One region of the Kineococcus anabasis genome, then DNA from elsewhere that is predicted to be linked to it. Evidence: riboswitches for the same ligand, from Rfam matches in the RefSeq annotation. Region 1 holds a riboswitch; the other holds the start of a gene.

What was found. Region 1 has a riboswitch for thiamine pyrophosphate ahead of ACYQBY_RS19265 (ECF transporter S component). Riboswitches for the same ligand answer to the same signal wherever they lie in the genome.
Region 2: it holds a riboswitch for thiamine pyrophosphate, as region 1 does, so the genes downstream of both, thiO (glycine oxidase ThiO) here and ACYQBY_RS19265 (ECF transporter S component) in region 1, are expected to answer to the same signal.

Annotation. Positions count from the first base shown of each region.
Region 1 covers NZ_BAAIHU010000012.1:158,999-162,385, reverse strand. Annotated here, with positions in the region: gene ACYQBY_RS19280 (EAL and HDOD domain-containing protein) at 1-1,260, shown strand, start outside; gene ACYQBY_RS19275 (DUF4235 domain-containing protein) at 1,312-1,593, opposite strand; gene ACYQBY_RS19270 (hypothetical protein) at 1,609-1,743, opposite strand; TPP riboswitch at 1,902-2,006, shown strand; gene ACYQBY_RS19265 (ECF transporter S component) at 2,059-2,739, shown strand; gene ACYQBY_RS19260 (ATP-binding cassette domain-containing protein) at 2,748-3,387, shown strand, end outside.
Region 2 covers NZ_BAAIHU010000001.1:579,082-582,468, reverse strand. Annotated here, with positions in the region: gene ACYQBY_RS02635 (thiazole synthase) at 1-331, opposite strand, end outside; gene thiS (sulfur carrier protein ThiS) at 364-606, opposite strand; gene thiO (glycine oxidase ThiO) at 697-1,863, opposite strand; TPP riboswitch at 1,852-1,959, opposite strand; gene thiE (thiamine phosphate synthase) at 2,052-2,729, shown strand; gene aspS (aspartate--tRNA ligase) at 2,818-3,387, shown strand, end outside.

The DNA.
Region 1 (3,387 bases):
GCGGCGGCCCCACCGGTGGAGCCGCACGGGCAGCTGCCGGGGCACGTGCCGGTGCGGGTGGGCAGGCAGGGCATCTACGACGTGCGGCGCACCCTCGTCGCCTACGAGCTGCTGTTCCGCGCGCACGGCGGGCAGCACGCGGGGCTGACGGACCAGGACCAGCAGGACCGCGCCACCTCCCAGGTGATCAGCGCGACGTTCGGCGACTTCGGGGTGGACCAGATCGCCGGCTCGATGCCCCTGTTCATCAACCTCACCCGGGGCTTCTTCACGGGGGAGCTGCCCATCCCGTGCACACCCAGCCAGGTGGTGCTGGAGCTGCTGGAGGACATCACCGTCGACGAGGAGGTGCTGGAGGGCCTGCGGGAGCTCCAACGGCAGGGCTACCGCATCGCCGTGGACGACTTCGCCGGTGAGGAACACCGCTTCGACGCCGTGCGCCTCGCGTCCTACGTGAAGATCGACCACTCCGCGACGGGGGAGTCCTTCGAGGAGGTGCTGCGCCTGGCGAGGGAGCTGAACCCGCAGGCGCAGGTCGTCGTGGAGCGCATCGAGGAGGAGGCGGTCTTCGCGGCGTGCCGCGACCTCGGCGTCGACCTCTTCCAAGGGTTCCTGCTGCAGCGGCCGGTGACGCTGGAGCGGACCAGCCTGTCCCCCTCGCAGGTGGTGTGCCTGCGGCTGGTGCGGGCGCTGACCGGCGAGGAGGCGCCCATCGAGGAGATCGAGGAGCTCGTCGCGTCGGACCCCGGGCTGAGCGTGCGGGTGCTGCGGACGGTGCGCTCCGCCGCGCACGGCACCGTGCAGGAGATCACCTCGCTGCGGCAGGCGATCGCGCTGCTGGGGCGCCGGCAGCTGTGCTCCTGGGTGGTGCTGCTGCTGCTGGGCGGGGTGGCCCGCTCGGACCGGGAGCAGTTCGTCCTGGTCCTGGCGCGGGCCGCGGCGTGCGCGCGCCTGGTGCGGCAGGACGTCGACGTCGCCTACACCGTGGGCCTGCTGTCGGGCGTGTCGAAGGTGCTGGGCGTCGGGGCGGGGGAGCTGGTCGAGACGACGGGGGTGGCGCCGAGCGTGCGGGCGGCGCTGCTGGACCACGAGGGCCCGGCCGGCCGGGCCCTCGCGGCGGTCCTGGCGTACGAGGAGGAGGACCCGGCGGGCGTCAGCGCCGCGGGGCACGAGCTGTACGAGGTGTCCCGGGTGTACCTCGCGGCCCTCAGCGGCGCCATGACCTCGGTGGAGGTGGTCACGGAGGGCTCGGCGGCCTGAGCGGCGTGCCCGGCGGGGCGGGGCCGCCACCGGGCACGCCGCCCGGGTGGATCAGGTGGGGCCGTGGCCCATGCCGGGCGGGCGCGCGCCGACGGCCTTGCGGTAGTAGGCGGCGGCCTGCCGCTCGGCGATCAGCCGCGCGATGCCGATGACGGCACCGGAGGCCAGCGCCCACAGCACGGCCTCCTTCCAGCCCACGTCCGGGTCCTCCGGGTTGTCCGGCGGGTTGGTGCCCGTGGCGAGCTTCCAGCCGCGCTTGGTCACCGCGTTGGCGAGGGCGCCGGCGCCGACGGCGGCACCGGTCCCGAGGAGTTTCCACAACATCGCGTTCATGGTCCGCACCCTGCCCTACAGGACATCGGCGAGCCAGCGCAGCACCGGCACCAGCGCGGTGGCCGACAGCGCCAGCATGCCCAGCGCGACGACCAGGGCCACGAGCCGCACCCCGCGGGAGGGTCCGCCGGTGTCCGGGTCGCGCAGCATCCTCAGCACGGTGCACAGCCTCGCAGGAGCACGGCACGGCCTCGCAGGAGCACGGCACAGCCTCGCAGCAGCACGGGGCACAGCCTCGCAGGTCCGGGCCGGTGCCGTCCCGCCACCACCGCGGGACGCCGGGACCGGCCCGGCGTCCGGTACCGTCAGCAGCACGACAGGGGAGCGCCGCGGGGCGCTGAGAGTGCGGGAGACCGCAGACCCTCGAACCTGACCCGGTTAGCACCGGCGTAGGGAGTCGGGCCGTCTCGACCGGGGCTCACGGAGAGCACCCGGTCCCCCTCCTGTGTACCGGGAGGACATGTCATGACCGCGCACACCCCCCAGACCGGCCGGGCGGGCACGCCGCCGGTGGAGCGGGAGGCCGACGGCGGCAGCGTGCTGGCGCGCCGGCCGCTGACGCGCTGGCGGACGGTCGACCTGACCACCGCCGCGATGCTCGGTGCCGCCTTCGGTGTCGTGTTCTGGGGCTGGGACCAGCTCTACTACGCCCTCTCCCCGACCCTGACCGCGCTGTTCCCGCCGGTGACCGCGATCGTCGCCGGCGTCTGGCTGCTGCCCGCCGTGGTCGGTGCCCTCGTCATCCGACGCCCCGGTGCCGCGCTGTTCGTGGAGGTGCTGGCCGCGACCATCGAGGCGCTCCTGGGCAACGTGTGGGGCACGAACGTCCTCATCTCCGGGTTCCTGCAGGGCCTGGGGGTCGAGATCGTCGTCGCCGCGGTGCTCTGGCGCCGCTTCGGCCCGGCCGTCGCGGTGCTCGCCGGGGTGGCCGCGGCGACCCTGGAGGTCACCGCCTGGGAGTGGCACTCCTACGTCGCCGACTACTCCTGGACGTGGAAGCTGCTGTACCTGCTGTTCTTCGCCGTCTCCGGTGCCGTCGTCGCCGGTCTCGGCGGGTCCGCGCTGGTGCGGGCGCTGGCCCGCGCAGGCGCGCTGCGCTCCTTCCCCGCGGGGGCGGAGGCACGCCGCGCCCGCACCGGCGCCTGACGCCCACCGTGCCCGGCGTCCCGGCCCGGGGGGGCACCGGCGGCGCCGCGCTGCGCGTGCGGGGCCTGACGTGGCACCCGCACGGCGCGGCGCGGCCGGTGCTGTCCGGGGTGGACCTGGACGTGGGACCGGGGGAGCGGGTCCTCCTGGTGGGGCCGAGCGGGGCGGGCAAGTCCACGCTGCTGCGGGCCCTGGCCGGGCTGCTCGGCGACCACGAGGGCGACGCGGCCGGGGAGGTGCTGCTCGACGGGGCGCCGGTGCGCCGGGGTGCTGCGGGCCTGGTCCTGCAGGACCCGCTGGACGCGGTGGTCGCAGCGAGCGCCGGGCGGGACACCGCGTTCGGCCCGGAGAACCTGGCCCTGCCGCGGGAGGTGATCTCCGAGCGGGTGGCCGGGGCGCTGCGGGCGGCCCGCTTCCCCCACGGGCCGGGACGCTCGACGTCGGAGCTGTCCGGTGGGGAGCTGCAGCGCCTGGCGCTGGCGGGGGTGCTGGCGCTGCGGCCGCGGCTGCTGCTGCTGGACGAGCCGACCTCGATGCTGGACGCGGCCACGGCGGCGCTGGTGCGGGACGCGCTGCTGGAGGTCGCGGGGGACCGCACGCTCGTGGTGGTGGACCACCACGTGGGGGCCTGGGCGGACGCGGTGGACC
Region 2 (3,387 bases), on a different contig from region 1:
GGGTGTGCTCGTCGGCGACGACCTCCAGCTTCACCCAGTCCGTGCCGAGCGCCTCGCGGGCCAGGCGTGCCGTCAGCACCGCCTCCCCGGCGGTGCGGCAGCCGGCGGTGTTGGGCAGCACCCGCACCCCGAGGCGGCGCAGCACGTCCAGCAGCGACCCGCGGGCGGCGGGGTCCACGCGGCGCATCGCCACGGTGGTGAGCTCGGTGCCTGACTCCGCGAGGGCGCGCTCCAGGACGTCCAGGTTCGCCGCGCCACCGGCGCCGGTGATGAGCCGGGAGGAGAACTCCTGCCCGGCGATGCGCAGCGGGTCCCCGGTGGCCGCGGTCAGGCCGCCCGTGCCGGTCAGCTCAGTGGTCACGCTCAGCCCCCCGCCACCGCGGTGAGGACCTCGACGCGATCGCCCTGGCGCACCCGCCGCTGCTGCCAGTGCCCGCGGGGGACGACCTCGTCGTCCACGGCGACGGCGACGCCGTCGGTGCTGGCGCCGGGCGGGAGCAGGCGGGCCACGACGTCGGCGATGCTCGTGCCGGCCGGGGCGCTGCCGTCCTCGCCGTTGAGCCGGAACCCGACGGCGGCCGGGGCGTCGGCGGTGGGGGTGTCCATGGCGTCCTCTCCTCTGGTGCGGTGCTCGTCGCGCGGTGCTGGTCGCGCGGTGCTGGTCGCGGGGCTGCTCGTCGCGGGGTGCGCGGCCGCTCAGCGCAGGGCGGGCTCGGGGGCGCCCACGCCGAAGCGGGCGGGGGAGAAGGGCCGCAGCACGTCCGGGAGCGCCTCCCCGGCCAGCAGCGCGGCGACGGCCTCCCCGGTGATCCCCGCCAGCAGCATGCCGTTGCGGTGGTGCCCGGCCGCCAGCAGCAGGCCGGGCAGGGCGCCCTCGCCCACGAGGGGGCCGTTGTCCGGTGAGCCGGGGCGGCAGCGGGCCGCGGTCTCGGCGAGCTCCAGTTCCGCCGTCACGGGCAGCAGCGCCTGCGCGTCGCGCAGCAGCTCGTACACGCCCCCGGCGGTGACGGTCTCGTCGAACCCGCGGTCCTCGGACGTGGCGCCCACGACGAGCTCGCCGTCCTCACGCGGCACGAGGTACACGGACGCTCCGCGCACCACGCCGCGCACGGTGCGCGAGAGCACCGGCCGCAGCGCCGGGGGGGTCCGCAGCCGCAGGATCTGCCCCTTCACCGGGCGCACCGGCGGCAGGAGGCCGGCGGGCACCCCGGGCGCCTCCCCGGCGGCGGCACCGGCGGTGAGCAGCACCCGCTCCGCCGCCAGGACCGTGCCGTCGGCCAGGTCGAGCCCCACGGCGCGGCCCTGCCGCACGCGCACGGCGGCCCGCTGCGCGTGCACCCGCACCCCGGCGGCGGCGCACGCGGCGCGCAGCCCGGCCAGCAGCCGGCGGTTGTCGACCTGGTGGTCGCCCTCCACCCACAGCCCGCCCGCGACGTCCGGGGAGAGCAGCGGCTCCAGCCTGCGGCACTCGCGGGAGGTGAGGCGCTCGGAGGTCAGGCCCAGGGAGCGCTGCAGGTCCTGCGCCTCGGCGAGCACGGCCCGGTCGGAGGGGTCCAGGGCCACCGCGAGGGTGCCGCAGCGCCGGTAGCCGACGCCGGTACCGCCCGCGGCCTCCACCTCCGCCGCGAAGAGCGCGTAGCCGCGCGCGGCCTCCAGGTTGAGCCGGAGCAGGTCCTCCTCGCCGGGGTGCAGCTCGGTGACGGGGGCCAGCATCCCGGCCGCGACGTGCGAGGCGCCCGAGCCGGGGGAGGGGTCGGCCAGGGCGACGCTCAGGCCGCGCTGCGCGGCGCGCCAGGCGCAGCTCAGGCCGATGACGCCGCCCCCGACGACGGCGAGGTCGTAGCCGGCGCGCGAGGACTCCACTGCACTCCCTTCGCCGGCACGACCCGGATCAGGTTCGACGGTCGGCGAGTCCGCTCGCCCTCTCAGCCCGCTGCACGGGCTCCCGTGGTCGGCCTCACCATACCCGCCGGGTCCGCGGCGCCCCGGCCCGCACGCGGGCGCCCGGCCGCCGGGCGGCCCCGGCGCGCACCGGTGGCAGACTCCCGCCCGTGCCCACGACCCCCGCCGCCGGCGCGGCCGTCCGCCTCGCCGACGCCCGCCTGTACCTGTGCACCGGCGCACGCCGCCGCCAGGGCGACCTGGAGCAGTTCCTCGACGCGGTCCTGGCCGGCGGCGTCGACGTGGTGCAGCTGCGGGAGAAGGACCTGGAGGCCGCGGAGGAGCTGGAGCTGCTCGAGGTGTTCGCCGCCGCCGCGCGCCGGCACGGACGCCTGTTCGCGGTGAACGACCGCGCCGACGTGGCCCTCGCCGCGGGCGCGGACGTCCTGCACCTGGGCCAGCGCGACCTGCCGCCCGCCGCGGCCCGCCGCGTCGTCGGGCCGGACGTGGTGCTCGGCCGCTCCACCCACACCGCGGAGCAGGCGCGCGGGGCGGCCGCCGACCCGCAGGTCGGCTACTTCTGCACGGGACCGGTGTGGGCGACGCCGACGAAACCCGGGCGCGCGGCGGTGGGAACGGACCTCGTGCGCCTCGCCGCCGCCACCGGCACCGCGACGCCGTGGTTCGCGATCGGCGGGATCGACCTGGGCACCCTCGAGGAGGTGCTCGACGCGGGCGCCCGCCGGGTCGTCGTCGTGCGGGCGCTCACCGAGGCGGACGACCCGGGAGCAGCGGCCGCGGAGTTCGCGCGGCGGCTGCGCGAGGCCCCGGCGCCGGCCCCCGCCTGAACGACGCGCCCCGACCGGCCGGTCCGTAGGATCGCCCCGCGGCCGGGCGCACCGACGCGGCCGCCACCCCGACGGAAGGACAGCCCCCGTGCTCCGCACCCACGAGGCCGGCACCCTGCGCGCCGACGCCGCCGGCACCACCGTGACCCTCACCGGGTGGGTGGCACGCCGCCGGGACCACGGCGGGGTCGCCTTCCTGGACCTGCGGGACGCCTCGGGCGTCGTGCAGGTCGTGGTGCGCGACGAGGTCCTGGAGCGCGGCGGCGCCCACGACCTGCGCAACGAGTACTGCGTGCGCGTCACCGGCACCGTGGGCGCCCGCCCGGCGGGCAACGAGAACCCCAACATCCCCACCGGCGCCGTCGAGGTCGCCGCGGAGGAGCTGGAGGTCCTCAACCCGGCCGCGCCCCTGCCCTTCCAGATCGACGAGCACGTCCAGGTCGGCGAGGAGGCGCGGCTGCGCTACCGCTACCTGGACCTGCGCCGCCCCGCGCCGGCCGCCGCGATGCGCCTGCGCAGCGAGGTCAACCGTGCCGCCCGGGAGGTCCTGCAGCGCCACGCCTTCGTGGAGGTCGAGACGCCCACGCTGACGCGCTCCACCCCCGAGGGTGCCCGCGACTTCCTGGTCCCGGCCCGCCTGCAGCCGGGTTCCTGGTAC